Regions from separate parts of the Pseudarthrobacter sp. MDT1-22 genome, predicted to be linked through region 1. Evidence: predicted binding sites of a transcription regulator. Region 1 holds the regulator's gene; each other region holds the start of a gene.

What was found. The regulator LexA, encoded in region 1, represses DNA repair genes until DNA is damaged. The targets are predictions, from matches to a motif close to TCGAACANNTGTTCGA.
Region 2: a site for LexA is predicted at 2,676-2,691, ahead of ACX80M_RS09735 (LexA family protein). Genes of this name have one in related genera too.
Region 3: a site for LexA is predicted at 3,434-3,449, ahead of ACX80M_RS11110 (shikimate dehydrogenase). Genes of this name have one in related genera too.

What each region holds. Positions count from the first base shown of each region.
Region 1 is NZ_JBTNDK010000020.1:22,407-32,684, forward strand. It holds gene miaA (tRNA (adenosine(37)-N6)-dimethylallyltransferase MiaA) at 1-792, shown strand, start outside; gene dapF (diaminopimelate epimerase) at 802-1,746, shown strand; gene ACX80M_RS15345 (class I SAM-dependent methyltransferase) at 1,727-2,341, opposite strand; gene hflX (GTPase HflX) at 2,781-4,346, shown strand; gene ACX80M_RS15355 (ATP-dependent DNA helicase) at 4,339-6,396, shown strand; gene lexA (transcriptional repressor LexA) at 6,410-7,156, opposite strand; gene ACX80M_RS15365 (LysM peptidoglycan-binding domain-containing protein) at 7,506-7,946, shown strand; gene ACX80M_RS15370 (histidinol-phosphate transaminase) at 8,025-9,143, shown strand; gene hisB (imidazoleglycerol-phosphate dehydratase HisB) at 9,225-9,851, shown strand; gene hisH (imidazole glycerol phosphate synthase subunit HisH) at 9,848-10,278, shown strand, end outside.
Region 2 is NZ_JBTNDK010000009.1:142,263-152,540, forward strand. It holds gene ACX80M_RS09725 (hypothetical protein) at 455-655, shown strand; gene ACX80M_RS09730 (hypothetical protein) at 1,047-1,337, opposite strand; gene ACX80M_RS09735 (LexA family protein) at 2,705-3,136, shown strand; gene ACX80M_RS09740 (Y-family DNA polymerase) at 3,129-4,427, shown strand; gene ACX80M_RS09745 (hypothetical protein) at 4,479-4,802, shown strand; gene ACX80M_RS09750 (hypothetical protein) at 4,802-5,209, shown strand; gene ACX80M_RS09755 (hypothetical protein) at 5,243-5,365, shown strand; gene ACX80M_RS09760 (helicase associated domain-containing protein) at 5,371-6,060, shown strand; gene ACX80M_RS09765 (hypothetical protein) at 6,140-6,424, shown strand; gene ACX80M_RS09770 (hypothetical protein) at 7,154-7,837, shown strand; gene ACX80M_RS09775 (hypothetical protein) at 8,493-8,882, shown strand; gene ACX80M_RS09780 (HNH endonuclease) at 9,093-9,434, shown strand; gene ACX80M_RS09785 (excalibur calcium-binding domain-containing protein) at 9,640-10,068, shown strand.
Region 3 is NZ_JBTNDK010000012.1:3,884-14,161, forward strand. It holds gene pcaH (protocatechuate 3,4-dioxygenase subunit beta) at 1-480, opposite strand, end outside; gene ACX80M_RS11105 (bifunctional sugar phosphate isomerase/epimerase/4-hydroxyphenylpyruvate dioxygenase family protein) at 529-2,451, opposite strand; gene ACX80M_RS11110 (shikimate dehydrogenase) at 2,451-3,332, opposite strand; gene ACX80M_RS11115 (IclR family transcriptional regulator) at 3,472-4,287, opposite strand; gene ACX80M_RS11120 (MFS transporter) at 4,520-5,839, shown strand; gene ACX80M_RS11125 (ATP-dependent DNA ligase) at 5,988-7,064, opposite strand; gene ACX80M_RS11130 (hypothetical protein) at 7,303-7,539, shown strand; gene ACX80M_RS11135 (MoaD/ThiS family protein) at 7,677-7,964, opposite strand; gene ACX80M_RS11140 (WD40/YVTN/BNR-like repeat-containing protein) at 7,957-9,093, opposite strand; gene ACX80M_RS11145 (hypothetical protein) at 9,220-9,420, opposite strand; gene ACX80M_RS11150 (LPXTG cell wall anchor domain-containing protein) at 9,705-10,278, shown strand, end outside.

The DNA of each region.
Region 1 (10,278 bases):
GACGCCATGCAGTTCTATCGCGGGATGGACATAGGCACCGCCAAGATCACGCCGGCAGAGCGCAAGGGTGTTCCCCACCACCTTCTGGACATCCTGGACGTCACGGAGGAGGCCAGCGTTTCAGACTTCCAGCAGCAGGCCCGGAGCATTGTCAGCGATATCCACGCGCGCGGCAAGCGAGCCATTCTGGCGGGCGGTTCGGGTCTCTACGTGCGGGCCGCCCTCGACGTCCTCGAATTCCCGGGCACGGATCCTGTCCTCCGGCAGCGGCTCGAGGCTGAGCTCGATGAAGCTGGCCAGGATGCCCTCCTGGCACGGCTCCGGGAGGTGGATCCGGTGTCAGCGGGCCGTGTCTCCGATGCGCGCCGGATCATCAGGGCGCTCGAAGTCCATGAGCTCACCGGCCGGCCCTTCAGTTCCTTTATGCCCCAGCGGGAGTATTTCCAGCCTGCCGTCCAGATCGGCCTGGCCGTGGACCGCGACGTCCTCCGTGAACGGCTGGCACTGCGGGTCCACAACATGGTGGACCAGGGGCTGTTGGGGGAAGTGCGCCAGCTGGACACGGCCGGTCTCCGCGGCGGCAAAACTGCGCCGAGGGCCCTCGGCTATGCCCAGTTCCTGAAAGTGCTCGCCGGCGGTTCAACAGTTGGCGAGGCTGCCGAGGACACCATTGTGGCCACGCGGCAGTTCGCCAGGCGCCAGCTCACGTGGTTCCGCGCCGATCCCCGCATCACTTGGCTGGACTGGCAGGCGCCGGACCTTGCGGCCCAGGCCGTGGCTCTCAGCCGGTAATCTAGGACCATGGACGCAACTCCCGCAGAGACCACAGAGCCCGTCTTCCACACCTTGGGCGGACTCCGCTTCTCCAAGGGACACGGCACCGGCAACGACTTTGTGCTGGTCGCCGACCCAGACGGCGTCCACACCATCGACGCCGGCCAGGTAGCCGCGCTCTGCGACCGTCACCGCGGGATCGGCGGCGACGGACTGATCCGGGCCGTCCCCTCCCGGTACCTCTCCGAAGGTCGCGAGCTGCTGCTGAGCAGCCCCGAGGCCGAATGGTTCATGGACTACCGCAACGGCGACGGGTCGCTCTCGGAAATGTGCGGCAACGGGGTCCGCGTATTTGTGCACTTCCTGCGTGCCGAGGGCTTGGTTGACCTGCCCGACGGCGGCGCGCTCACCATCGGGACGCGCGGCGGCGTCAAGACCGTGGTCCGGACAGGGGACAGCTATGCGGTGGACATGGGCGCGTGGGAATTCATTTTCCCCGGCGACGCGACCGCGAAAGCCATGGACTCGCTGGTAACCGCAGACGGCCTGGAAGTGCCCCGCCCGGCCCTGTCAGTGAGCATGGGCAACCCGCACACCGTGGTGGCACTGGCTGAACTGTCCGAATTGGAAGCCACCAGGCTCTACACTGCTCCGAAGGTCGATCCGGTGCCGGCCAATGGAACCAACGTTGAATTCGTCGTGCCTGCCGAACCGCTGGTCCACAAGGGGATCGGCACCATCACCATGCGCGTCCATGAGCGGGGTGTGGGCGAGACCCAGTCCTGTGGAACAGGCGCGTGCGCCGCCGCAGTGGCCATCCGGCACTGGGCCGGGGCGGAAGCGCCGGACTCCTGGCAGGTCAACGTGCCGGGCGGCGTGGTCGGGGTGAAGTTCTTCGCCGGGGCGGGCGGGCACGAGCACGTCGAGCTCAGCGGGCCCGCCGTAATTGTGGCTACTGGGACGCTTTCCTGACCCGAAGGATGCGGAAGGACTTGGACGCGGACTCCCGGCTCACGGCGAAGGATGCATCCAGTTCCGTCGCGAGCCAGCGCTGAAGCGAATCCGAGCCCAGGTTTTTTTGGACCACCAGCCACGCGGAGCCGCCCGGCGCCAGCCGGGGCAGCCACAGCTTCAGGAGGCTGTGGAGTTCATCCTTGCCGATCCGGATGGGCGGATTGGACCAGATCGTGTCAAAGCGCAGGTCCGGGTCCACCGCCTCCGGAGTGCTGGCCAGCACGTTGCCCAGGCCCAGCAGGGACGCATTCTCGTTGGTCAGCGTGATGCAGCGTTCATTGACGTCCACGGCGTAGACCTTGGCGTGTGGCGCCCGCAATGCGAGGGTCAGGGCAATGGGCCCCCAGCCGCAGCCGATGTCAAGGAGGTTGCCTGTGGGGTCCGGGGCCGGGACCTCGGCCAGGAGCACCGCCGTCCCCTTGTCGATGCCGTCGGGGCTGAAGATGCCGCCGGACGTCTGCAGCGTGCGTGTCTCGCCGGCCAGTTCCACGGTGAGCGGCTTGCGGGTGAACGGCCCGGCGGGCGATGCGCTGAAATAGTGTGCGGACTCCATAACTGGCCAGATTAGTTGGCCGGGGTGGACAATGCGAAACCGCGGGCACCGCTTCTGCTAATCTTGAACCCATGTTCTTGATCTTCGAGTAGCCGGCACGGCCGGTGTCCCTCCCGGACGCCGCCTGTTCCGAAGCCGTGCCCCGCAGCGATGCAGGTATTAACCTTCCGCAAGTGCGCCACATGCCAGGTCTTCCGTATCTGGTATGCCGCCGGGCAATACTCGAGCGATCTGCCGCCGCCGGTCCTTGCTGTTTTGCCCGCGCTTCCACCACTCCACGCATCCCCGGATGCGAAGACTCCCTGCGCGGCCCGGTCCCGACCGGCGCGCAGCAGACCAGGAGGCCCGGATGACTGCAAGCCGTCAGCCCAGCGCGAATACTTCACCACTGAACAACGATCGGCACTATTCTGAAAATGCCGAAACTTCAAAGGAGACCATGACCAGCCAGCCCAACACCGGTTCAGATCCAGCAGCCCAGGACATGAGTCCCGAGGAGATCCAAGCTGTCATCGACCGGATTCTCGCCAAGGACGTACCGGCCAGGAACGTCACCGCCGCAGACGGTGACAAGAGCGTGTTCGGCAGGGCCCAGGCGATCTCCCGCTTGGACGACGAACACACCAGCTACGACGGCGACCAGCAGGACCGGGAGGAACGCCGGGCGCTGAAGCGCGTGGCCGGGCTGTCCACCGAACTCGAAGATGTCACCGAGGTCGAATACCGGCAACTGCGGCTCGAACGTGTGGTCCTGGCTGGGCTATGGTCCGAAGGCACCTTGGCGGACGCGGAGAATTCCCTGCGTGAGCTCGCCGCCCTCGCCGAAACAGCAGGCTCGGAAGTCCTGGACGGGATGGTGCAGCGCCGTGCCAAACCGGACCCGGGCACGTTCCTGGGTTCCGGAAAGGCCCTCGAGCTCAAGGAAATCGTGATGGCCACCGGGGCTGACACCGTTGTGGTGGATGCCGAACTGGCACCGTCCCAGAGGCGTAGCCTCGAGGACATTGTCAAGGTCAAAGTCATTGACCGCACGGCCCTGATCCTGGACATCTTTGCCCAGCACGCCAAGAGCCGTGAAGGCAAGGCCCAGGTGGAACTGGCGCAGCTCGAATACCTCCTGCCACGACTGCGTGGCTGGGGTGAATCGATGTCCCGCCAGGCCGGTGGCCAGGTGGGCGGCGCTGGCGCCGGCATGGGTTCGCGCGGACCGGGTGAAACAAAAATCGAACTGGACCGTCGCCGGATCCGGACCCGCATGGCCAAGCTGCGGCGCGAGATCGCTGCAATGAAGCCGGCGCGGGAGACCAAGCGGGCCAACCGCCGTCGTAATTCAGTGCCTTCGGTTGCGATTGCCGGGTACACCAACGCCGGGAAGTCATCGCTGCTGAACAGGCTGACCGACGCCGGCGTGCTGGTGGAGAACGCACTCTTCGCCACCCTGGATCCCACCGTGCGAAAGGCAGAGACCTCCGATGGCCTCGGCTACACCCTGGCGGACACCGTGGGTTTTGTCCGTTCACTGCCCACCCAGCTGGTGGAGGCCTTCCGCTCCACGTTGGAGGAAGTGGCTGACGCGGATCTGATCCTGCACGTGGTGGACGTGTCCCACCCGGACCCCGAGGGCCAGATTGCCGCTGTCCGCAAGGTCTTCAGCGAAGTGGATGCCCGCAAGGTGCCCGAAATCATTGTCCTGAACAAGGCCGATGCCGCGGATCCTTTTGTGGTGGAGCGCCTCAAGCAGCGCGAGCCGCGCCACGTAGTGGTCTCGGCACGCACAGGCCAGGGGATCCCCGAACTGCTGCATGCCATCAGTGAGGGGATTCCGCGGCCCGGCGTGAAGCTGGAGCTCCTTATTCCCTACGACCGCGGTGACCTGATCAGCAAACTGCACGAGACCGATGCCGAGATCCTGAGCCTGGATCACGGCGAGCACGGTACCCGTGTTTTGGTGATGGTGCGTGAGGGCCTTGCGGCTGAACTGGAACCCTTCATCAACCATGACTGAGGTTGCGGCAGGGGAAGTCAAAGGTACGGCCGGCGAGCAGTTCGTGATCGAATTGCTCGACCGCGCCGTGGCCGGCATGGGCGGTCAAAGCCGCAGTGGGCAGCACGAGATGGCCAGGCAGGTGGCCAAGGCCATCGAAACCGGCGACCACCTCTTGGTTCAGGCCGGAACGGGGACCGGAAAGTCGCTGGCCTACCTCATTCCGCTCATTGCGCACTCGCTGGTGAGCAACAAACCCACCTTGGTGTCAACGGCCACGCTTGCGCTGCAGACCCAGATTGTGGGCCGCGACCTTCCCCGGCTGCTGAAGACCATCACCCCTGCCCTGGACCGCCCGGTCAAGGTGGCCCTGGTCAAGGGTCGCTCCAACTATGTCTGCCAGCACAAGCTCGAAGGCGGGTTCCCCTCCGAGGAACCCGCCGAGGGCCAGCTGTTCTCCCTCGGCGAAGACACCAGCGTCCCGCATTTCGCCGCCGCATTGGGCGGGCCCTCGTCCCAGCTGGGCAAGGAAGTGGTGCGCCTGCGCGAGTGGGCGGAGAAGACCACCACGGGCGACCGTGACGAACTCCTGCCCGGCGTTACTGACCGGGCCTGGCGGCAAGTTTCGGTGACGTCCATGGAATGCCTGGGGGCCCAAAAATGCCCCATGGCAGCCGAATGCTTCAGCGAACTGGCTCGCCACGACGCCGCCGAGGCCGACGTTGTGGTCACCAACCATGCCATGCTCGCTGTCAGCGCCTTTGAAGGCCTGGCAGTGCTTCCCGAATACGACGTTGTGGTGGTGGACGAGGCCCACGAACTGCAGGACCGGGTCACCGGTGCGGTATCGGGGCAACTCTCCGTGGCAATGGTCCACGCTGCGGCGTCGGGCGCTCGGAAACACACGGCCATCACTGTGGATGCCCTCAACGCAGCTGCCGCCAACCTGGAACTCGCCTTGGCCGGCGTGCCCAACGGGCTGCTCCCGAATGGCCTCAACGACGAACAGCTGGATTGTGTGGACCAATTGCGTGAGGCCTGCCGCGCCGCGCTGTCCGATTCCAAGGTGGACGGCAGCCAAACGGCCGACGGCGGGCGGCAGCTCGCGCGCTCACGCCTGATGCTGATCCTCGAGCTGTGCGAGCGGCTGATCGTGGCCCGTGAAAACCGCGAGGTTGTGTGGTTTTCCCGCGCAAGTTCCTTCGATCCGCAACAGGGCTATGCGCAGCCCGACGACTCTGCGCCGGTCCTGGTCAACATCGCGCCGCTTAGCGTTGCCGGCAAGCTCCGCGAAGGGCTGTTCGCCGGCCACACGGTTGTGCTGACCTCGGCAACCCTGGCCATCGGCTCAGCCTTTGAACCGACCGCCGGCGGCTTGGGACTGGTGGGGGAGGGCGCGCCCAGCTGGAGCGGGATCGATGTCGGATCGCCCTTCGACTATCCCAAACAAGGGATCCTCTACGTCGCAGGGCACCTCCCCAAGCCGGGCCGCGGGGCGTCGCCGGAGGCCCTCGATGAACTTGAGGCGCTGATCCGCGCGTCCGGCGGCGGCGCCCTGTGTCTGTTTTCGTCGCGCCGAGCCGCCGAGGAGGCCGCTGAAGCGATGCGTCCCCGGCTTGGCCTCAGCATTCTCTGCCAGGGCGACTCCACCATGACGGCCCTGGTGAAGCAGTTCGCGGACGAGCCCGATACCTGCCTGTTCGGCACCATGTCCCTGTGGCAAGGCGTTGATGTTCCGGGTGGATCATGCAGGCTGGTGGTGATCGACCGCATCCCGTTCCCGCGGCCGGATGACCCGCTGATGACCGCACGGTCCCGCGCCGTTGCGCAGGCCGGCGGAAACGGCTTTATGGCGGTATCGGCGACCCACGCGGCCATCCGCCTGGCCCAGGGCGCGGGAAGGCTGATCCGTTCCACCGGAGATAAAGGTGTGGTGGCGGTGCTTGATTCCCGGCTGGCCACCGAGCGCTACGCCGGATTCCTCCGCGCCGCTCTGCCGCCGTTCTGGCCCACCACGGACCGCAAGACCGCGTTCGCCGCCCTGGAAAGGCTGGCCGGAAAGGGCGCCTGACTGCGCGCAGGTCCTATAGCGACCGCAGGACCGAGACGACCTTGCCCATGATTGTGGCGTGATCGCCCAGGATGGGCTCGTACTGGGTGTTCTGCGGCAACAGCCACGTGTGGCCATCGCGCTGGCGGAAGGTCTTGACGGTGGCTTCGTCGTCCAGCAGGGCCGCGACAATATCGCCGTTGGAGGCGTCTGCCTGCCGTCGGACCACTACCCAGTCGCCGTCGCAGATGGCAGCATCCACCATGGAGTCGCCGGCCACGCGCAGCATAAAGAGCTCACCCTGGCCCACGAGCTGCCGGGGCAGGGGCATCACATCTTCCACCACCTGGTCAGCAAAGATGGGCCCGCCGGCCGCGATCCGGCCCACCAACGGCACCATCGCGGTGTCCATGGCAGAGGGAAGTTCGGTGACCGTCCCGCCGATGCCGTGCAGGACTGAGGGCTTGGTTGTCCCGTTCGCCTTAGGGGACCCGCCGTCAAGCGTCAACGGCATCAGGACTTCCATGGCGCGCGGACGCTTGGGGTCCCGGCGAAGGTATCCCAGCTTCTCCAGTTGCGAGAGCTGGTGGGTCACGCTCGACAAACTCGCCAGGCCCACGGTGTCACCGATTTCACGCATCGACGGCGGATAGCCGTTGTCATTCACCGAGCGCTGGATGGTTTCAAGGATCTTCTTTTGGCGGGCGGTGAGCCCCTTGGGAGTCCGTGGGGGTTGGCGGCGCTGCGGTGTCGCCTTGCCCTCGGCGGCTGGTGCTGCCATGTTCGCCAATGCCTTTCGGTTGCCCGGCTCCGCTCCGGCCGCTGGTGCCTGGAACGCCCCGGGGCTGGTGTCGGAGTTGATTGTCAGACCCTGCTGATGAACTACAGAGGTGGTTGTTCTTTCATCCAAACGTAGGCCAGCCACAGGGCTTTTTCAAACATTTGTTCTAGCGAGTCTCGACAATATTCGTTGATAAGTGCTAAAAATGAAGAAGCAAAGTTCGAACATGTGTTCTACTCGTTGCTTGCGGATTCGAATATTCGAATCTATGGACGGCTCAGGCCGGTACCGGCAAGTGGACGCGGAGGGCGCGCCGGGCAGCACAGTATGGTCCAGGAGGGCTCATTTCATGTCAGCTTTATCTGCTTCGCAGGACTCGCGTCCGCAGTTCATTTCCGTGCAGGACCTCACCTCGCGGCAGTGGTCCGCACCCGTTTCGACGTCGGGTTCGGCGCCAAGGCAGCGCAGGGAACCGTTGCCGCCGCTGCGCCTGACCCGCAGGGGCCGGATTGTCCTCATCGGCATCCCGCTGGTGATTCTTGCCGCAATCCTGCTTTCCCTGGCAGGTTTCCTCAACGCCCCGGCAAAGGCCGCCGATTCTGCCGCCGACCTGTCGCTAACGCCAACAGTCTCGGTCACGGTGCAGGCCGGCCAGTCACTCTGGGCCATCGCCAGTACCGTTGCGCCCGAGCGTGATCCCCGTGATGTCATCGCGGATATTGCCCAGTTGAACAACCTTTCCGCCGGCGGCGTTGTCCCCGGACAGCAACTCTTCGTCCCCACCAGGTAAAGAGCCTGCGGGCTCGGGCGTGTGCCGCCGCAGGCCGTCACATTTTCCGGCCGTCTGCTTCGGACCTAAACTGTTCAGGTGAATGACCAGCTAGAGCGTCTGAACAGACTTCCCCTCCGGACCAACCTCCGCGGACTGACCCCGTACGGTGCCCCGCAGTTGGATGTACCTATCCTGCTGAACGTCAACGAAAACACCCATGGCGTCCCGGCGGACGTCCGGGCCGCGATCAGCGTGGCCGTGACGGAAGCCGCGGCGGGCCTCAACCGCTACCCGGACCGTGAGTTCACCGAACTCCGGGAAGCGCTGGCCGAATATCTCGGCCACGGTCTGGATGCCACCAACATCTGGGCGGCCAACGGGTCCAACGAGGTCCTCCAGCAGATTCTCCAGGCCTTCGGCGGACCCGGGCGGACGGCCCTGGGATTCCCGCCCACGTACTCCATGTATCCGCTCCTGGCCAGCGGCACGGACACCGGGTACATCGTCGGGCAGCGGGCCGACGATTACGGGCTCAGTGCCGAGTCGGCCGCGTTGCAGGTCAAAGAGCTTCAGCCCAACATCGTTTTCCTCTGCTCGCCGAACAATCCCACCGGCACTGGGCTGGGCCTGGACGTCGTGGAGGCCGTGTACGAGGCCGGCGAGGCCAGCCATACCATCGTCATCGTTGACGAGGCCTACCACGAGTTCGCCCACGACGGAACGCCGAGCGCCCTTACGTTGCTGCCCGGCCGGGAGCGCCTCATCGTGTCCCGCACCATGAGCAAGGCGTTCGCCCTCGCGGGCGCCCGTCTGGGCTACATGGCCGCCGCTCCTGAAGTCACGGACGCACTGCGCCTGGTCCGGCTGCCGTACCACCTTTCGGCCATCACCCAGGCAACAGCCCTCGCCGCCCTGCAGCACCGCACTGCGCTGATGGCCGACGTCGAGGACATCAAGGAGCAGCGCGACCGCATCGTCTCGGAACTCACGCGAATGGGACTCAAACCTGCCGCCTCCGATTCGAACTATGTCTTCTTCGGCGGCCTCGACAGCCCGCATGACGTCTGGCAGCGGCTGCTGGACGACGGCGTGCTGATCCGCGACGTCGGCATCCCCGGCCACCTGCGTGTCACGGCGGGAACTGAGACGGAGACCACAGCCTTCCTGACGTCGCTGGAACGCATCCTGGCCAGCCAGGCCAGGATGCCCGCCTAAACTTGAAGTATTGGCGCCGCCGCGCGCCGGCACATCTCCTTCGCTTTCGCATCACTGACTTCGCCTAAAGGACATATGACCATGAGCTTCACCGGATCGAACGCTGCCGCGCCCCGGACCGCACGCATGGAGCGTGCCACCAGTGAATCGTCAGTGCTCGTGGAGATTAACCTCGACGGCACGGGCGTTTCGGACATCGACACGTCTGTCCCGTTCTACGACCACATGCTGACGGCGCTCTGCAAGCACTCGCTCATTGACATGACGGTCAAAGCCACCGGTGACACCCACATTGACGTCCACCACACCGTGGAGGACGTCGCCATCACGTTCGGTGAAGTTCTGCGCACAGCCTTGGGAAACAAGGCCGGGATCCGCAGGTTCGGCGAGGCCACCGTGCCCCTCGACGAAGCCCTGGCGCAGGCCGTCGTCGACGTCTCCGGCCGCCCCTACCTGGTGCACGGCGGAGAGCCTGCCGGGCAGGAGTACCACTTGATCGGCGGCCACTTCACGGGGTCATTGACCCGCCACGTCTTTGAGGCCATCACGCTTCACGCCGGCATCTGCCTCCACATGAACGTCATCGCGGGCCGCGACCCGCACCACATTGTGGAAGCGCAGTTCAAGGCCTTCGCCCGCGCCCTGCGTGCTGCGGTAGAGCCCGATCCCCGCGTGGAGGGAATCCCCTCCACCAAGGGTGCCCTGTGAGCGGCCAAATTCTCCGGGACGGCGCCGTCATCGATCCGGCAACCGGCAAGAAGCCTGTGTCGCCCGAAGGCAAGCCGACGGTCACTGTCCTGGATTACGGTTCGGGAAACGTCCGGTCCGCCGTGCGCGCCCTGGAGCGGGCAGGAGCCGAGGTCATCCTCAGCTCCAAGCCGGAGGACGTGCTTAATGCCGACGGCCTGGTGGTACCCGGCGTCGGCGCGTTCGAGACTGTAATGCGCGAGCTCAAGGCCGTGGACGGCATCCGGCTGATCGGCCGGCGCGTGGCCGGGGGCAGGCCGGTCCTGGCAATCTGCGTGGGCCTGCAGGTTCTGTTCGAGGCCGGGGTGGAGCACGGGACAGAAGCTGAAGGCATGGGGGAGTGGCCGGGCAAGGTGGAACTCCTTCCCGCTGAGGTGGTGCCACACAT
Region 2 (10,278 bases), on a different contig from region 1:
CAGGGACTAGCGCGTGGGCTGTTGATTGGGCCGGTAAGCGATCCACGGCCAGATGCACACTAGGGCTACCCCCGCGAGGATCGTCCCAAAAGTTCCAGCCCACCACGCGCCTGGAGTGACATCCGACGGTGCCATGCACTTTACGGCACTGCCCAGGCAGACCCAGTTTTCCTTGGTCCCGTCTTCACCCATCTGCAAAAGAGCGTTGGCCGTGACACAAAGCGCGACCATCACTGCAATCCAAATCGCATGGTATTTCAAGCTCGACATTGCCCATCCCTCAGTCGTCAACGAGTTGGCATGAGCCTACAGCGCAAACGGCTCCAACGGACGGGGTAAGCGGATTGCATCCACGAGTCCTCTACTACCACCTTCTGCAAGGTCAGTCAACAGGTCAGGTAGAATTGAAGGAGTGAAGTTCTTCACATTTACTTCTAATTGAAAAGGACCTTTGATGGCCAGCAACACCGATGCCCCCCGCGCAGGGCTAGTTTCCCTTAAGCTACCTGGCGCTCTCCCGGAAACCTACCTTTGTAGCAACCTGGATGAATATGAGGCAGTGCTGGCGGCCGTCATGACCGACGACGGTACGCGCCCGTCCCACGTGCCCGACCTGATCGCCGGCTCTGTTGAGCCGGACGAAACCTACGAGTAATACATGGAGCGGAACGGGGCCGCATTGAGCCCCTCATGCCGTTAGGTGTGGGGGCTTATTTGATCCGGCCCGGTTGAGGGATACCCGCTAAGCTCCGCCCGGCAACGGCCCAGGGAGCCTGTCAGGAACAATGCGAGTAACCTCAGCTTGGGCTTGCTGGCCGTCGCTGGTGTCTGCTTGCTTTCATCGCTCGCCAGTGGCGGTGCGGGTGGTTCTGGAGCTGGCGCCTTTGAGGCTCCAGCATCCGTAGGGCGATTGCCTGTGTTCCGCTATTGCTCCGAGGCTACGCCTGAGCCCGCAACGGCGTGGCCAAGGTGGCGCATCTGGACGTGGCGCGTCAGATCCTTCCCAGCCGGAGATCAGGGGCTGGTAGTTGAACGTTGAACAACGCCTAGTTGGTGGGCACGTCGAGTTCCTTCGGGATCCAGACCATGTACACATCCCCGATGCGGACGCCGTTCTTGACCTTGGAATTGCGGAGTGCGATCTTGATATGTCCCTCCTCCTGGACGAACGGGTGCCGGGTGTAGAGACGCATGGACTTGACCTGCGTTTCCCGGATGTTGACGCCGGCCAGTACGGGTGACTTCGTAAACTTGGCTACTTCGACGTAGTTGTCCCAGTCGATGTTGTACTTCGATACCCGCGACGGTGGCGGGATAGCGCTGACGATCTTCCCCACGGTGATGCTCCTCAATTATGGATGATGACGGCTGGGGTCGAGACTACCAGCCTGTGCATACTGCGTGACCATGATCTGGTCAAACAAGCGTTTCTGGTAGACATTAACCGCGAGCGCCGCTCAGGTGTCGCCACAGCCGCATTGGTGCCGGTTCAGATCGGTGCATGATGGACGGCTCAGGGTTGCCAGTGGCTCGCTCAGGCTTGGCGGCGCCAGCCTCCAGCATCCGGAGTGCGCGCCTTAGCTCTTGCACATTGTCCAGATGTGACGCGGCCAAACGCTCTGCGTGTCCGCCCTGGCACGCTCCTCCCGCCATGCTTGCTCAAGCTTGCCCTTTGCTCAAGCGGTCCGCAGCAATCCTGCTCTGGATGGGCATGACCGCCTCGCTGTTGATGCTGACACTGTTCGGAGCCTGAACCGCGATAACTTCCGACACTCACCACGGCATCTCCTCTCCCGATGGCCGGCAGAAGCAGCTCATCGTCACAAGCAGCCTCCTGCTGATCCGTCCTTCGACGTCTACGCGCCATCCTGCGGCCCGACCCTCAAACGCCTGGCACACCTGAGCACAGAACGACGGCCATGACCCCTTCGCGGTAGGCCGGTACTCCGTTCAGTGGTCCCCCGACTCGGCAACCGTAAGCTACGTCTACGACTCCATGCACCCTTACATCAGGGAAACGATCACCGTCCCGCTGACCGCCAACGACGGGTGCAAATAGCAGGACGACTGGCTTCCCCGGGCGGTGTGCCCGCTTGATAACACAACGCATCGCCCGTCGGCCGCAAAGGGTTCCCGGAAAAACCTGGGTGAAGCGGCCGACCAATCATGTTCCAGGATCATGTTTGGATTACGGGCATGGGGAAACGATGGAGCGGCAACAGATGGCTTGCCGTAGCGTGCGTATTGCAGGGTTTGTCTTTGGTATCAACAGTCGTGGCCGTGGCCGTGTGGCTTTTCGGCGTTAGCCCTGATGACTACGAGACAACAAACTTCGACGGCGTACTTTCACAGACTCAATTAGCGTTGGCCGGGGCGTTACTCGTCCCAGGGCTTTCGGCTGCGGCGGCCATTCGGTCTATGTTCGTCGCGTCAGGCGCCCTGTCCCGGGTTGTCGCATCTGTTCGTGTCCTGCTGCTGCCGCGGCAGTGTTCTGGTTCTGCTGTTACTGCGGCTTTTCGGCTATTGGCTACGCGAGCAGAGACGCCCTGCGCAACGGCTGAAGCACTATTTATCGGCAGGATACTGCCGCCTCCGGCCTCCCGCGCCAATCCTGTATCGAATGCAACATGGTGGAGCGGAACTAATGTCGGCCCTCACGAGTACACTGAAATGAATCGAACATATATTCGAATAAAGGTGTGTTGTGGGCGTTATTGTCGGTCCCCGTGTGATAGACGCGGGTACGTCTTTGTTGTCGGTGCTGATCTCCCCGATGCCGGTGGCGGCGGGGTTCCCGTCGCCGGCGCAGGACTATTTTGATGGCCGGATCGATCTGAACGTGCACCTGATCAAGGACATCACGAGCACCTACGTCGTGAGGGTGTCCGGGGACTCGATGGAAGGCGCCGGGATCAGCGACGGCGATGAACTGATCGTGAACCGGGCGCTGGAGCCGCGTGACGGGTGCGTGGTCGTCGCGGTCCTGGACGGGGAACTGACCATCAAGCGGTTGCGCATTACGCCAACCGGCGTGGTGCTGCAGGCGGAGAACCCCGTGTACGCGGACATCAAGGTACCCAGCCTCAGCGAACTGACTATCTGGGGTGTCGCAACGCGGTGCCTTCATCATGTCTAACCCGGCTGTGATGCGGCGGATGCCGCAGATCGCGCACGTGGATGTGAACTGCTTCTACGCGTCCGCGGAGCGGGCGTTCGACCCGTCCCTGGAGGGCCGGCCCGTCATTGTCCTGTCGAACAACGACGGCTGCGCCGTCACCCGCTCCCCCGAAGCCAAAGCCTTGGGCATCCCCATGGGTGAGCCCTGGTTCAAACTCGCCCCACGGGCCAAGGAATGGGGACTGGTTGCGCTCTCCAGCAACTACGAGCTCTACGGTGACATCAGCGCACGGGTCATGGAGCTGCTGGGCCGGTACTCGGCCTGGCTGGAGGTCTACAGCATCGACGAGGCCTTCCTCGGCGTCAAAGGCACCCCGACCGAACTCCTCACCCTCGGCCGGGCGATGAAGACGGCGGTCCGGCGGAACGTCGGCGTGCCCGTCTGCGTCGGGATCGCCGCGACCAAGACTCTGGCGAAACTCGCGAACAAATGGGCGAAGAACAACCCGGCGTTCGGCGGAGTCTGCCATTGGGACTCCATCCCCGCCCAGGAACGCGAAGGGCTCATGGGGCGCCTGTCCGTCGTGGAGATCTGGGGCGTCGCGACCCGGCTGACCAGACGCCTGAACGTCCTGGGCATATTTTCGATCCTGGACCTGTCCCGAGCGGATCCGGTCATGATCCGGGACCGGTTCTCCGTGGTCATGATGCGCACCGTCCTGGAACTGCAGGGAACCCCCTGCATCCCGATGGAGGAAGAACGGGTCGGGCGGGACCAGCTGATCTTTTCCCGTTCCTTCGCCACCCCCATCACCACCGCCGCCGGGATCCGGCAGGTCATGAGTGTGTACGGCCAGCAGGCATCAGCCCGGCTGGCCAAACACGGCCTGCAGGCCAAGGTCCTCACCGCGTTCGCCGGCACCTCACACTTCAACCCGAAAGACACCTCCTTCCCCTCCGTCTGCATCCCGCTGCCGATGCCCACCGCGGACCCGGTGATCCTGACCAAGGCCTCCCACGCACTCCTCCCCCTTATCAGTGAGGGTGTCAGGTATGCCAGGGCCGGGATCATGCTCACCGACCTCCGCCCCACCGGCAACCAGGCACCACTTGCCCTGTTCGAGAACCCGCACGAGGAACGCCACGTCGGAACCCTCCTCGAAGACGTCACCCGCCGCTACGGCCGAGGCTCCATCGGCCTCGGCCACGCCGGCATCCGCGGCGGGCCGGACTGGACCATGAAACGGGACATGCTTTCCCCCCGCTACACCACCCACTGGGACGAACTCCCCCTCGTCAAAGCCGCCTAACCCCACCCGAACGACCACACCGGCACGTCAACGCCACGAAAGAACGAACTCATGACCATCGCCCACGAACTCCCAACACAGACCAACCACGTCCAGGTCCGACTCGGCACGGCAGGTAACCCCTTGGCCATCCGTCACGACGGACGGATCTGGCTGGTCGACCCCGCCACCGACACACAGCACTGGTACGGACGCGACGCCTGGTGGGACACCCGCCGGACCGCCGCCAAAGGCAGCGGAGACCTGGTCAGCGTCGAATACTGGCGCGTCCAGGCCCGGATCCCCGGACCCGACTCCCCGCTGAGGACGTTCACGCTGCACCGTCAGCCCCTCGCCACGCAGTGGCTGCTCGAGTCCATCGACGACGGCAGCTGATGCCCTCCCCCATCATCGGCAGACCCGTGTCCGACCAGGTCTGGGAGTCCATCAGGGCCGAGTTCACCCTGCCCTCCCTGGAGCAGGTCCGGCGCCGGCTCGCCGAACTCATGGAAGACACTGACCCGGTGATGCGTCAGCTCGTCAGGGTCTTCGTCCGTGAAGGCACGTATTGCCCGGGCTTCCAGTTCCTCCCCGGCGGCCAGGTCCACCCCACCGTGGCGTCCCTGTTCCGGCACGCCCTGGAACTGAGGATCGCGCACAACTACTTCACCGCCTGGATGACCACCCCCGCCCACGACCTCGGCGGGGCACGGCCCGTGGACTGCCTCCCGCGTGCGGGGCAGCTGCACCGCGCCCTGGAGGGCTTCGCCGCACAGCAGCCGGGAACCGGGAGAGCCAACTAGGCTGATCCGGTGGAACTCACAGGAACAATCCAAATGGCCGACGGCAGCACCGACCACATCAGCGCCCAGGGCGACAACTACGAAAACGCCAAGGTCGCACTCGAGGCAGCCATCCCCGAGGGCGCCCAGCTGATCGCCATCCGCAAGGACAGCTGACCAGGATGCCGGAACACAGGACAGCGCCGCACCCGGAGTGGGTCCAGATGTACCGGCAAGGACTCACCACCACCCAAATCGCCGCCACAGCCGGCGCCGCCCAAAACACCGTCCGCTACCACCTGGCCATTGCCGCCGCCACGGAACCGTCCATCCGGGACGACCACCACAACGCAACCCGCCCAGCCCCGGTCACCCGCATCACCGCAGCCGGGATGCAAAACCTCAACGACACCCTCGCCCTGTACAAAGCCGAAGAACGGCTTCCCTCATCGTCTTCGTCCGCCGCACGGGAACGGGCCCTGGCGACATGGCTCCTCAGACGCCGCCAGGACCACGACCAGGGAACCCTCTCCCCCGTTTACGGGGGCGGCCTGCAGGAAATCCCCGGCTGGGAACAGCGGACCCGCACATCCAAAGACGAAGCCCGGTGGAACCAACGCCTGCAAGAGCTCACCGGCTACATGGCCGCCGGGAACGACTGGCCACGCCACAAGAAGACCGACACCGAAGAAGAACGGGTCCTGGGCATGTGGCTGCACATCCAACGCATGAAATACCGGCGCAACGAACTGGACCAGGACAAAGAAACACAGCTCAACACGCTCCTTCCCGGCTGGCGGAACGGCCGGACGCGCGGACGCCGGACCGGATCCCCAAACGTCCGACGCGGATCGTCTGCTGCGGACCTCTGAGCTGGCCCACCCCGTATCCGCCCTGTGCCTCCAGGGGCGGATCACTGACAACTGGACCCGGCGTGCGTAGCGTGGGGCCATGGGACTCATCTACGACGATCCGACGCTGGCCGCGCTGACGCTCACGCGCATCGCGGCCGAGGAATCCGAAGGCCCTACGGAGCTGACAGGACGCATGCACACGGTCCTGGACGACCTGGTGCAGCGCAACGGACCCGGGTACCTCGCCGAGCTGGTCATTGTCCTGGCGCGTGCCCGGTTCATCGCCCTCGATGACCTCGCCCGCACCACGGGGACCAGTACAGCCCAGTTGCTGGACGAGGCTGAGATCGAGGCACTCGAAGGCCTCGACGATGGCACCTAAGCAGCGGGTCGGGACCGGGCTCCCGGCGGGGCTTGTTCCGCCGTTGAAAGTCGCACTGGCCCGGGCCGTCACGAAGATGCCCCCGGCTGGAGCCCTGCCGGGGACGCTCCTCTTTGAGCCCAAATGGGACGGCTACCGGGCGGTCGGAATCCGTGACGATATCGGGGCCTCGTTGTGGTCCCGGCAGGGAAAGGACCTGACCCGGTATTCTGTTGGCGTGAAGCGCCGCCGTGCTCAGGTTTGGCCTGGTGACAGTGCAGCTATCAGTGCGCGACAGGTGTCGCTCACTTGTCTAAGTATGTCGACTTCATCCAGGACCAGCAGGACGCCTCGAACTCAGCACCACCGCCACACTCGTCATGCGCCAATTTTCGAGCCTTCGCGAAAGTTCGTCCGCGGCCTGCCATCCTCCTAGCCCCGCTGAGGCTGGCATAGGCCCAATGCATCTAGCGGGACGTCGAACGGGGACTGTCCGCGGAAGGTGATCCTGACCGTTGACCCGGCTGCCACGGCGGCTGCCGGCGGCTGACCCGCAACTAATGTAGTCAATCGCCAAGAGGGCAGAAGGAAGCGGTCCCGGTTGAATGCCTGACCGCTGGCCGCTTCTTCCTCGGTGTGGTCCCTGGCTGGGTAGCCGGGCTGCGTCGTTGTGTCCGGGGTGAGGGCTTCTGCGATCGGCACCCGCCCGTGGACATTTTGGTCAGGCGGAACCTACTATGAGCCATGCCCATGACCGGCCGAGTCCTCTCCGCCGCGGTGCTGCTCGCCGTTGGGTCAGGACTGGCGCTGCTGGCTGTGCTGGTCCACTACGAATTCATGAGAATATACGGCGATGTCAGCGGTACCGCGTTCGAGGGGCTCACTTGGGGGTTGACGGCCGGTCCCTCCGGATTGGCGTTCGGTCTGGTCGCGGTCGTTGCCGTGATCGGCTTGATGCTCTCGACACGACTTTGGATGCGGCTGACGGCCGTGGCCATCCCGGTCCTCATGCTGATCGGGATGTTCGCTGTCACCCCCGCGGCACTGGGGCAGCGGCTTGAGGTGCAGTTCGACTCGGCTCCGCAATGCGTGATCGAGGGCACGGACGAGCCCATGGCCACTGCAGATCGTGAGTCCCAGCGGGCGTTCGATTCCGTCGGTCACATCGGCTATTTCAGCGGTGGCGGCGTAAGTGGTGTCGGCGGCTGTGAACGTAGGTTTGTGCTCTCGGGAGACGTTGATGTGTTGCGGCACTATCGTTTAGCGCTGCCAGCGGCGGGCTGGGAAGTGGTCGAGGACGACGGTCGCCGCTTGCGGGCCCAGCGTGATGGCCTGGCGTTCGAGGTGATGCCCTGCTCTGGAGGCGGTGTCATCTGGGCCGGAAGCGACGACGACCTCGCAAACGGAATACTGATGGGCTGTGACCAGCACTGAAATTTGTCCAAACCACTGAAGTCAACGACATTTCGCGTCGCCGTTTCGGTGAAAACGACATACCGTAAGCTCAATCCGTGCGCTGTCCAGTGAAGTAGCGCAAAACGAACACAATACTCGTCCAGTGACGGAAAACAACTGAAGTCGGCGCAGGACCCGACATTGCTGTTTGGTACTGGGCACTTTCGGTGGCGATGTTCAGCATAGATCCGGTGGCCCTGGATCAGACCGTCTGAGTGGTCTTGAACCACGTTGGCATACAGACTCGCGTCATCCTGCATGGCGCGTAGTAGCTGGCCGATAAGGACCACACACGCGATGTCACGCGCGACATCCAAGGGGCGGGGCAGTTCAGCCCTGGTAGGCCACCTGCTGGATCGTGCCGCTGAGCGGTTCCATCTCCGAGGCCGCCCGGCGCCTGCACGTCCATATGTAGTACCGGGGGCAGCAGTTCCCTGGAAGCCTGGCAGACCAATCTATCTTGAAACACAGCCCATCGTGCCGCCAGTGCCACGATGCGTTCAACTGGTGAGTCTGTAAATTCCGGTAGGCCGAAAAGCTTTCAAGCACAGTACAAACGTGGAGGCTTTGAGCGGCCGGGCCCAGTTGATCGGAGGCGTCCTGCGCAGCGCAGAACTCCTGCAATGATGTGCTTATGAACCTCACACGCTCCAGCATCATCCGCATTGCAGCGGCTGCTGCATGTCTAGCATTGGCAAGTTGCTCCGGCGCTGCCCCTAAGGAATCGGCAATTTCGAAGGGGACTTCGGCCCCTCCGTCCCAGGGTGCTGAACTGTTGGAGGCGTATACCGTGCTTGCCAACGGTGGGGATGGACCACAAGTTACTGAAGTGTCCGTGCGGGAAGGGCGCAACGCAGCGGCTGTGTTCTGCAATGATCTTGGCACCAAGGGTCGAACCCAGGCCGAGCGCGCCTTGAGCCTAAGGGTGTCCGAGCTTGATGGTGTCTACATCAAAATGTTTGCCGCCGAAACTGTTTGCTCTAACATCTTTGGCCCAACGGCCACCGCAACGCCGAAGTCCTAATTCTCTTTCGTATCTAAACGTGGCGGAAGTCAGCCCATCTGCGACGGCTCTGAGTAGTAGGCTCAGGTCAATTCAGAACGGGAAGCAGTCAGCTTGTCCGGCTGACTGTTCAGGTAGGTATTTGGGGATGCTTCGTAGGGCCGAAAACTCCGGCGACCCCTGAACATCACCACAATCAGCGGCCGACGGTACTGGCTGTTTGAGCACAAGATGTACTGGGAGAACGACGGGCTCACCGGCGACGAGGTTTACGCCCTGCTCGTGGCGCGGCAGCAGCGTTCCCGACAGCACATCGACCGTGCGCAAGCTACGGTCGCCATGGGATCGACTCCACGATCCTCTGCAGCTCGTCAGGCAATACCTGACGACTTGAAGCAGTACATCTGGACCCGCGATGAGGGTAGTTGCCGAGCCTGCGGCTCCCCGACGGAACTGCAATACGACCACATCATCCCTCTGAAAATGGGCGGCAGTAACAATGCGGAGAACCTGCAGATCCTGTGCGGCCCTTGCAATAGGTCCAAAGCTGCAGGGCTGACCACGCGGCGCTGAACGGCCACCGGCCGTTGCACAACCAACCTCGGGCAGCCCGCAGGAACGACGTCACATTAAGCTTCAACTATTGAATGTTGATATAACTAGCTTTGTAATAACCGATGAGAAGCCAGTCAAAGTGGCCATGGGGGCCCGGTTATTCGTTTCCCCATGGTCAAGCACGCCTGGCTTTAACAGTCCAATGTGAAGAAAATGGGGAAAAATGAAGAAGAGCACGTCAATTTTGGCAGTCGCAGCAGTGGTTGGCCTTTCAGCGCTGACAGCAACCTCCGCGAGCGCAACCACTGGCGCATACCCGAACTGTACTGTGGCAGCGGCCGCAGGCGCTTTCAACATCCCGGTGGGAACGCCTGGTTACGGTCCGCACCTTGATAGTGACAATGATGGTATTGGATGTGAAAAGGCCAGCGAAGCGGTTGCACAGGCTCCTGCGCAGGCTCAGGCCCCCGCACAGGCCGTGGCTCCCGCACAGGCCAAGGCTCCTGCTCAGGTAGCAAAGAAGCCTGTTGGTGGCGTTCCGACTGGTGTGGCTCAGGAGGCCGACAATGCCATGGGGTTTCTTGCGCTTGGAGGCCTCGTCGCAGCTGCCGCTACCGGTACCGTCATCGTGCGCCGCCGGATGGCCGCGTAGAGTTCCGATCGCTTCGAATGACTAGCTCAAACAGTGACCGTCGCGGAGGCTTTCTGGCGTCTGCGGCGGTTGCTCTGCTACTTCTGACAGGCTGCGCGTCTAGCAGTTCGACGCAAAGTGTCGGCGCTCAGGCCGCACTTAATGAGACGGCCGTCGCGTCAGCGTCCCCGTTCTCCCATGCAACAGCACCAGCGTCGGCTGTCGCGTCCT
Region 3 (10,278 bases), on a different contig from region 1:
GTAGGCGCCGGGCTTGATGGTGGTGAACCGGTACGAGCCGTCCGGGCCGGTGATGCAGCGGCCCACTCCGGTGAAGTTGGGGTCCAGCGGCGCCGGGTGCTGGTCGCGTTTGTGGATGTAGCGGCCGGACGCGTTGGCCTGCCAGATTTCCACGAGCTGCCCGGCCACGGGGCGGCCGTCGCCGTCCAGGACCTTGCCGGCCACGATGATCCGCTCGCCCTGGGGTTCGCCGTTGTGCTGGATGGTCAGGTCCGATTCCAGGGCGTGCACGTCCTGGTGGCCGAACGCCGGCGAGTACAGCTCAATGGTTTCCGGGTCCGCGTGGTGCAGGCTTTTGGTGGGGTGCCGCAGGATGCTGCTGCGGTATGGCGCGTAGTCCAGCCGGGGCTGGGTCTCGGCCGAGGCGCCGTCCTTGAGCGCCCGCGCGTAGGCATCGCCCATGGCGTTTATCTCTGCACTGAGATCCTGCTGTGTCTCCACTGCGGCCTCCTCTTCTCTGGTTGTTGCTTCTGAGTGGTGGTGCTGTCTTTACCGGTGCTGCAGGTGGTCGTACTGGACTGCGTGGCGCACGGGGGCGTTGGGGGCGCCGTAGCCGTCGTAGGCCGCGCGGCGTTCCACCATTTCGAAGAACACACTGCCCACGGTGGCCGTGTAGAAGTGGAGGAATTCGCCATCCGCGTCCCGGTCGTACAGCAGGTTCAGTTCCTGCAGCGTGGCCAGGAAGTCCGGTACCAGCCCGAAGCGTGCGTCCAGGTCCTCGTAATAGTTGGCCGGGATCTGCAGGAACTCCAGCCCGCGGGCCTTGCAGTCCCTGGCGGTGGCCACCAGGTCATCCACGGCGAAGGCGATGTGTTCCTGGTAGGTCCTGCGCTGCTGGTTCAGCGGCGCCAGGTTCAGCACCAGCCGCACGGCGCGGTCCCCGGTGGCCATGACCTGCGAGCGGACCAGGCCGGTGGGGCTGGGCACCTCCGCGAACGGCTGCGGCTCCAGGGCCAGGGCGCTTGTGTAGAAGAGGACGGCCTCGTCGAAATGCTGCCACGGCTGCGCCAGGTTGACGTGGTCGATCACGGCGGAGGGTCCGGCGGCTGGCTTTTCGAGCCCCTCCCCGAATTCGCTGGTCCAGGCCGCGGTGCCGTCGGACGTGCCCTGGCACAGGAAGATCTCCGTGGAATCCGGGGCGGCGAAGCCCTGGAACACTTCCTCGTTGGCCTGGCTCTTGCGCGGGACCGCGGGGGCCTTCAGCTGCTGGGCGCGGGCAGCGGCAATCACAGGGGAGGCGACGTCAAAGCCAAGGGCACCAATGGCAGGAGCGGTGGCGGGCGACGCATCCCCCGCTGACGTGCCCACCGTTGAGTCGTCCCCGTCTGCTGGTGCGGCCTCGTTGATGATCACCCGGGCGTGGCCCAGGCTCCAGAGCTGCACGTCCTTGGTGCGGTGCCGGCCGTTGAACTCGAAGCCCAGCTGGCCCAGGACGGTTTCCAGTCCTTTGGTGTCCGCGGCCCTGACTTCGGCGAAGTTGTAGCCTGCCGGTTCGGCTACCTGCGGGAGCGTGGCGAGTTCCATTGGATAACGACGGCGGCCGGGGGCACGGGTGCCAGCGGCACCCGTGCCCGTCTCGCCGTCAGAAGCAGCATCCAGCCACTTGGCGCTCTGCTCCTCCAGCCAGATGAGCGAGCGCATGGCGTCGACGGCGGTGCGCTCCACGTCCGACTGGCGGAAGACGTCGTTGAAGATTTCCAGCGACACCGGGCCGCTGTACCCCGCCCGGACCACGTGGCCCATGAACTTGGCGAGCTCGAACTGGCCCTCGCCCGGGAACACCCGGTAGTGCCGGCTCCAGGAGAGGACGTCCATGGAGAGCTTGGGGGCGTCTGCCACCTGGACGAAGAAGATCTTGTCCGGGTTGAAGGCCTCGATGGGGGCGGTATCCCAGTTGCGGGAAAGGATGTGGAAGGAATCCAGGCAGGTGCCCAGGTTGGGGTGGTCCACGGCTTCCACCAGCTTGTGGGCGTGCTCGTAGTCGTTGACGTATTTGCCCCAGGCCAGGGCCTCGTAGGCCGCCTTGACGCCGTGGTCCCCGGCCAGCGCAGCCAGTTGGCCGAGCTGTTCCACCCGGAGGTCGTCGCTGTCGATGCCGGCGGTGGCCACATTCGAGCAGACCAGGACGGTGTCCATGCCCAGCCGCGCCATGAGCTTGAATTTGGCTTCGGCACGCCGGAGGTTGGCGGCCAGGAGGTCTTCGGACACGCTGTCGAAGTCGCGGAACGGCTGGTAAAGATCCAGCGTGAGGCCGAGGTCCGCCGCCATCTTGCGGACGTCCTCGGGCGTGAGCGGCGACGTGACCAGGTCCTGCTCGAAGATTTCGATCCCGTCAAAGCCGGCGATGGCGCAGGCCTGCATCTTTTCCTTCAGGGTGCCGGAGAGGCAGACCGTAGCGATTCCGGTGCGCATCAGGCAGCCACCTCTTCCTTGGCCACAAGCTCCAGGAAGTGGCCGCGCATACGGTCAGCGTCGGCTTCCTGCCCGGTGAAAATCCGGAAAGAGTCCGCCGCCTGGCCCACGGCCATGCGGCCGCCGTCCAGGACCTCGCAGCCTTTGGCGCGGGCGCCGCGGACCAGTTCGGTGTCGATCGGGCGGTAGACGATGTCCGCCACCCAGTGCCGTGTTTCCAGCAGGTCCAGGTCCAGCGGGACGCCCGGGTGGGCGGCCATGCCCACGGGCGTGCAGTGCACCAGACCGTCGGCCAAGTGCATCAGCTGCGGCAGCTCCGCCGTCGTACGCGCTGTGACGGTGCGGCCCGGGAAGAAGCCGGCCAGCTCGGCGGCGCGTGCCGCGCAGCGGGCGGGGTCCACATCCACCAGGTCCAGCGCCTTCACGCCGGCCGTGAGCAGGGCATAGGCGACGGCGGACCCAGCACCTCCCGCGCCAAGCTGGACCACGCGGTCCAGCCGCGCGCCCGGAAGGCCGGAGGCAAGCGCGGCGGCGAAGCCGGAGAAGTCGGTGTTGTGGCCGATGAAACGGCCGTCCTCGATGACGACTGTGTTGACGGCCCCGAGCCTGAGTGCATCCGGCGAAACCTCGTCCAGGTGCGCCAGCACAAGCTGCTTGCACGGATGGGTGATGTTCAGGCCGTTGAAGCCCAGGCTGCGGGCACTCTTGAGCAGATCCCCCACGGCATCGCCGGAAAGCCCGAGCTCCAGCAGGTCAATGGGGCGGTAGAGGTAGCGCAGGCCCTGCACATCGCCTTCGCGTTCGTGCATGGGGGGAGTGAGTGACGGCATCACGCCATCGCCGACCAGTCCCACGAGGTAGGACTCAGTTCGATTGCTCATCCGGGCAGCTCCTTTTGATACGGCACCCGGCGGGCAGCGGCGCTCGAGGCGTCTGCGGCGGGTCGGGTGATAGGGATTACAGTACAACACTTGTTCACTTCTCGCACGATTGTTCTAGATGCGAACATTTTGGAGTTATTTACCGTTGCGGCAAGCGCGCTGCCAGCTCCGCCGCGGCATCCTGCAGCAGGGGCACATGGGCCAGCAGGGCTTCCATGCTGAGGCGGAACACGGGAACGGCGGTGGCAAGGGAGGCGAAGGCGTGGCCCTGAGAATTGAGCAGCGGCACGGCCACGGCGCGCATGCCGTTCTCGTTCTCCTCATCCATCACGGCATACCCCTGGCGGCGAACCAGTTCCATTTCGGCGCGGAAGGCACCCCGGTCCGTGATGGTGTGTTCGGTGAGCGCTTCCAACTGGAGCTCCTCGATCAGGGCTTCCCGCTCCGCGTCCTCGGCAAACGCCACGAGGGCCTTGCCCACGGCGGTTGCATGCAGGGCGCCAAGGTGGCCGGGGTCGCTGGTGACGCGAAACGCCTGGGGGCCGTCAACCTTGTTAACGGTGAGGTGATGATGGCCGTCGCGGACGCTGAGGATGGTGGCCTCCCCCGTCTGCTCGGTGACGCGACGCAGGACCGGCAGGGCCGTGCCGGCAAATCCGTGATGATTGGAGACCCGCTGCCCCAGCTGGAAGATGCGGAGGCCCAGGTGGTAGCGGCGGCCGTCCGGCTCATAGTCCACAAAGCCGTCGCGCGTCAGGGAACCCAGGAGGCGGTAGGTGGTGCTGAACGGAAGTTCGGCCCGGCGCGAGATCTCCGCGGCGCTGGCACCGCGGGGTTCGTCGCCCAGGAGGACCAGCAGGCCCAGGGCCTTGCCCACCATGTCGGTACGGTCACCCTTGGGCGGCTGTGACTCGGCGGCAACGTCATCGACTGCTGTGGTTTGATTCACACTCATACGTCGATGTTGCCACATCGTGGGAACTATTTCTAGATGGTGATTATTTTCTTGACAAGTGACTGCGCTCACAGCCATCATTGCTGTATCGCACAAGTAGCTCCCACCATGTGGCTACTGGTCCGGGTCTTTCAACGGACACCAGCCGCACCGCGCTCCGCCATCACTCAGGCAGGTGCGGCTGCGCCCTCCAGATCCATCCGCGACAACGTCGTCACATCAAAGGAACTCCATGAGCCAGACACTTCCGTCCGCCGGGCCGGGCACCGTTGCCCCGGCCGGGACGCCAAAGAAAGCAGCCCTCGCCAGCTTCCTGGGCAGCGCCGTCGAATACTACGACTTCTTCATCTTCGGTTCCGCCGCCGCCCTGATCTTCCCCACGGTGTTTTTCCCGGACGCCGGGGCCAACGCGGCCATCATGTCCTTCGCCACCTTCGGTTTCGCCTACGTGGCACGGCCGGTGGGCGCCGTCATCCTGGGCCACTTCGGTGACCGGGTGGGCCGGCGGAAGGTGCTGATGTTCACGCTGCTGCTAATGGGCGCGTCCACGTTCCTGATCGGCTGCCTGCCTGACTTCAACACCGTGGGCTGGTGGGCTCCGGCACTGCTGGTGCTGGCAAGGCTTTGCCAGGGTCTCTCCGCCGCGGGCGAGCAGGCCGGGGCGTCATCCATGACGCTGGAGCACGCGCCGGACAACCGCCGCTCCTTCTTCACCTCGTGGACCCTCACGGGCACCCAGGGCGGCCAGATCCTCGCCGCCCTCGTCTTCATCCCCGTCCTGGCCCTCCCGGACGAGATCAAGTACGGCATCGGCTGGCGCATTCCGTTCTGGCTCAGCGCTGTGGTGGTGCTGGTGGCGTTCTTCATCCGGCGCACACTGCACGAACCGCCGGCCTTCGAGGAAGCCCAGAAGACCGCCCAGATCTCCAAGCTGCCCGTTGCCGACCTCCTCAAGGACCACTGGCGCGATGTGCTCCGAGTGGTCTGCTGTGCCTTCATCGCCGCTGTCTCCACCGTGTTCGGCACCCTCGCCATCAGCTACGCCAAGACCGTCGCCGGTGTTGACGGGACCACGACGCTCTGGCTGGTCGTCGGCGCCAACCTGGTGGCCCTGGGCACCCAGCCGCTCTTTGGCATGCTCGCCGACAGGATCGGCCGCAAGCCGGTCTTCATCTACGGCGCACTCTCCAGCGCCATCCTCACGCCGGTCTTCCTGCTCAGCCTGGAATCCGGAAGCGTCCCGCTGATGTTCCTCGCAGCGATCGGGTTCTTCTCCTGCGGTTACGCTGCCTCCAACGCCGTCTGGCCGTCCTTCTACGCCGAGATGTTCAGCACCAAGGTCCGCTTCTCCGGCCTGGCCATCGGAACCCAGCTCGGCTTCCTGATGGCAGGCTTCGCTCCCGCCATCGTGGCAGCGATGGGCGGCATCAGGCCCGGCGGCTGGGTCCAGATCAGCATCTTCACCGCCGTCATCTGCGGGATCTCGGCCATCTCCGCCCTGACAGCCAAGGAGACCTTCAACGTCCCCACCAAGCAGCTTGGCCTGAAGTAGGCCCGGCAGCCCAGACGTTACAGCCCGGACGCTGCTGCCCAGTTGCTTACCGGAAGGCCCGGCGTGTCCCCAGGACGCGCCGGGCTTTTCCGTACCCGCGCGGGGCAGATGGGCTGGAACGTTCGACGGCGGGAAGCGGGCAGGGTGCCTACGGCCGTCCGGTGTCCAGGACCGAGGCAAGGTCGAAGCTGACCGGTTCCTCCAGTTGGGCGTAGGTGCAGGATTCGGGATCCCGGTCCGGCCGCCAGCGGTTGAACTGGGCAGTGTGGCGGAAGCGGTCGCCCTCCATGTGGTCATACCTGACCTCCACCACCAGTTGTGGCCGGAGCGGCACAAAAGACAGATCCTTGCCCGCGCTCCACCTGCTGCCCTCCGCGTTGCGCGGGGTCCGTTCGCCTTCCTCCTGCTTGGCCCAGGCCCAAGGATGACCGTCGAAGTCCGTGACCAGCGTCTGGAGTCCCTCGAACAACTCCTGCCGGCGCTTCATGGGGAAGGCGCCGATCACGCCCACGCTCGCCAGGCCGCCGTCGTCCTTGTACAGGCCCAGCAGCAAAGAGCCGATCGCGTCCGGTCCGCTCTTGTGCACGCGGTAGCCGGCCACCACACAATCGGCCGTACGTTCGTGCTTGACCTTGAACATCACGCGTTTGTCCGGCTGGTAGCTCCCCTCCAGCGGCTTGGCCACAATCCCGTCCAGGCCTGCACCTTCGAACTGCTGGAACCATTGCTCGGCGGTGGCCTTGTCCTTGGTCGCGGCGGTGAGGTGGACGGGAGCCTTGCTGGCGGCGAGCGCCTTTTCCAGCGCTGCCCGACGCTCGGCGAAGGGCCGGCCGGTGTAGTCGTCGTCGCCCAGGGCCAGCAGGTCAAAGGCCACAAACTTGGCGGGCGTCTGTTCGGCGAGGAGCTTGACCCGGCTGGCGGCAGGATGGATGCGCTGCTGCAGGGCATCGAAATCGAGCCGGTCACCGGAGGCCCCCACCAGGACAATCTCGCCGTCCAGCACACAGCGGGGCGGCAGGTTTTCCTTCAGGGCTTCCACGAGCTCAGGAAAATACCTGGTCATTGGCTTTTCGTTGCGGCTGCCGATCTCCAGCTCATCGCCGTCGCGGAAAATGATGGACCGGAACCCGTCCCACTTGGGCTCATAGCTGAGGGCCCCGTCGGGCATCCCGCTGACGGCCTTGGCGAGCATGGGCGGGACGGGAGGCATCACGGGAAGTTGCATAGTGCTCATTCTTGCCCGGGAGGCCCGCCGGCGGTAGGCCTGAACCGGCACGATGCCCAACTGAAGGCCGCAGCGGGGTTTGACGTGTGGGATTCGCCGAATCTGTAGTGCCGGCGGAAACGAATCGATCGCGGAGAACTAACCGGCTCCTAACGTTGAGGAAACCAGGGCGCAACATTGCCCAGCCACACTGGAAGTGCCGGCAAGCGCAGGCACCAGCTCCAGCCAGGAGGCCCCCATGTTGAAGGAAGCCAAAGCCCATGTAACAAGAGTCCGCGCCCTGGACCAGCTCCACCGCGGCGATGAAATCGAGGCCCGCCTCTCCGTAGGCCCCAGCTACGACGACGTGGTCATCCGCCGTGGCCGTGTCCAGGAGACAGCACCGGGAATCGGCGTTGTCTGGATCATGGACCATCACACCGGCTCGCGGAAAGCGATCAATACGGACGAATGCAGCGTCTGGCGCATTGCCTGACCGCGTGTTGGGCCGCTGGCGCAGCGCTACTTGCGGAATCTTGCACCCTTGAATCTTGTACTCCGGAGTCTTGCACGACGAGGGCGGGCGCAGTCAGTCAGGACTGCCCGCCGGACCGCCCGAGAGATACTTCGGCCCTAACCTCCGGCCACCGACTGGATGACCAGTACCTCCTGGCCGGGCGACACCTCAGTTTCCAGGCCCTGGAGCCGACGCACTTCGTCACCGGCAACGTAAATATTCACGTACCGGCGAAGCGCCCCGGTTTCGTCCCGCAGCCGCCTGGCCAGCACCGGGTAATCCCCGGTCACCGAATCCAGCAGGCTTCCCACCGTCACCGTCCCGTCGGCGGGCGCAGTCAGGATGGACTGGCCGCCGGCCAGCGGCTGGAGGATACTGGGTAGTACGACGCTGATGTCAGGCACCGCGGGCCGCTGCCGTTTCCGGAACCGGCAGTCCAGCCGTAGAGACTACGCAGGCGCGGACACACAGGACGTCGGGGAGATGGCTGACAACCTCAGCAAACGTCTCCCCCTCATCCGCGCTGGCGTACACGGTGCCGCCGCGCGTTCCGAAGTAGACGCCGGCCGGCTCGGATGAATCCACGCCCGCGGCGTCGCGGAGGACGCTGTTGTACTCCCCCTTGGGCAGGCCCGTATCCAGGCGCTTCCAGGTGGCCCCGGCATCGTCCGTTCGGTGCACGGCAAGCTTCCCTTCGGGCGGGATCCGCTCGCCGTCGGCCTTGAGCGGCACAACCCAGGCGGTTCCTTCCCGGCGCGGGTGCGTCAGCATCACAAAACCGAAGTCGGCCGGAAGTCCCTCGGCGATGGAGTTCCAGTTTTCGCCGTTATCATCCGTGCGGTAGACGCCGTGATGGTTCTGCGCGTACAGCCGTCCTTCCACCGCAGCATCCGCCGCGATCTTGTGGACGCACTGGCCGAACTCAGGATTGGGGTCCGGCATGAAGTAGGCCGAAATACCCTTGTTGCGGGGTTCCCAGGACTCGCCGCCGTCGAGCGAGCGGTACACACCGCCGGTGCTCATGGCGACGTGGACGTTGTCCCCGGCCGGATTCACCACGATGGAGTGGGCGGCGGCGCCGCCGTAGCCCGCACCCCAGTCGCTGCGGTGAGGGTGGTCCCATAGCCCGCGGTTGAGTTCGAAATGCTCGCCGCCATCGGTGGATTTCCAGACCGAAATCGGTTCGGCACCTGCCCATACCACCCCTGGCCGCGACTCTGCGTCCGGGTAGATCTGCCAGATGCGCTCCACGGCCGCGCCGGTGTCTTCGGGGAACGTGATGGCGCCCTGTCCAGGTTCGGTCCAGGTGGCGCCGAGGTCATCGGAATGGGCCACAGTCGGGCCCCAGTGCTCGGACCTGACGCCCACCATGATCCGGGTACGGCCGTCCCGTGTGTCGATCCCGATGCTCGGGATTTCGCTCATCAGGAAATGCGGGCCGGAGAAGGACCATTGCTTCCGGTCCTGGCTGGTGGCCAGCCAGAGGCCTTTTTTGGTCCCGATCGCTAAGACAAAGTTCTCTGCGGTTGCCATGCACCCATGCAACCACCCCGGCCGGAGGGCCGCAACGCTTTTCTTCGCTATGTGGACTGGTCCGAGGGGACTGCTCCGGGTGTACCGGTCCGGCGTGGCCGTGCCGGCGGCGCCAGGGGCGTCCGGTCAGTCGACGAATTCGGACTGCGTCTCGATGAAATCCCAGTCGGCTTCGGTGAGGACAGCCACCGGGGTATCCGGATGCGGCCCGCCGGCTTCGGCGATGCCCTGCAGCACCGGCAGCGGCAGTTCCGCCGCACGGAGGTTTTCTCTCAGCCATTCCTTGGTTTGCAGGTCCAGATCCAGCCACCACATGTAGATTTCCATGCCGGTCACGCACCTTTCGTATGCTCCAACGTTAGGCGCCGCTCTGTCCACGTTCAAGGGTGGAAAACTCCAGTAGCGGGCTCCCATTTCCGCGTACCCACAGGTAACGGCGCAGGTCAAAGGCGGAAAAAGACGAGTACCCGCTACTCGCGACCGCGCCCGTCCGGCGCCCCTAGCCTGAATCCACAAGCAAAACTGATCATGCTGCTGGGGGCATTCAGAGAACCGCCGCTTCTCCCTCGCCGCCATGGTCCTTTCGGAAAAATCTGGGGAGACGAAAAACCATGAAACGAACATTCGCAACCTTGGGAGTGGTGGGGCTGACAATGCTCAGCGTCACGGCCCCGGCCAGCGCGGCAGACAACTTCACTCTTTGCCACAACGGACACACCATCAGCATTGACCTTAGCGGGGTGAACGGCCTGGGTGCCCATAGCGGTCACTCAAGGGACATCATCCCTCCCAATGAGCTGCTGCCTGGCGGATTGAACTGGGACGTTCAAGGGATGGCGGACTTTGACAATGACTGCGAGGCCGTGACGCTGCCGCCGGTTGTTGTTCCGCCCGTCGTCGTGGACCCACCGGTTGTTGTGGATCCACTGGTTGTTGTTCCGCCCATCGTCGTGGACCCACCGGCAGTGGTGGCTGGGGCCGCCGGCGCGGTCACACCGGCGGCGCAGACGCCAGCACCCCAGGTTGCCGCCCCCAAGGGCGCAGCTGCCAAGGCGCCCGCCGCGGCAGCAGCCGCTGTCAGCAAGGGCACCAACCAGGGCTTCAACGCACAAACCGCTGCGGGCGGAACAGATGAAGGTACTACGTGGCTGGCCGGCCTGGGTGTCCTGCTGGGTGCAGGCGCCG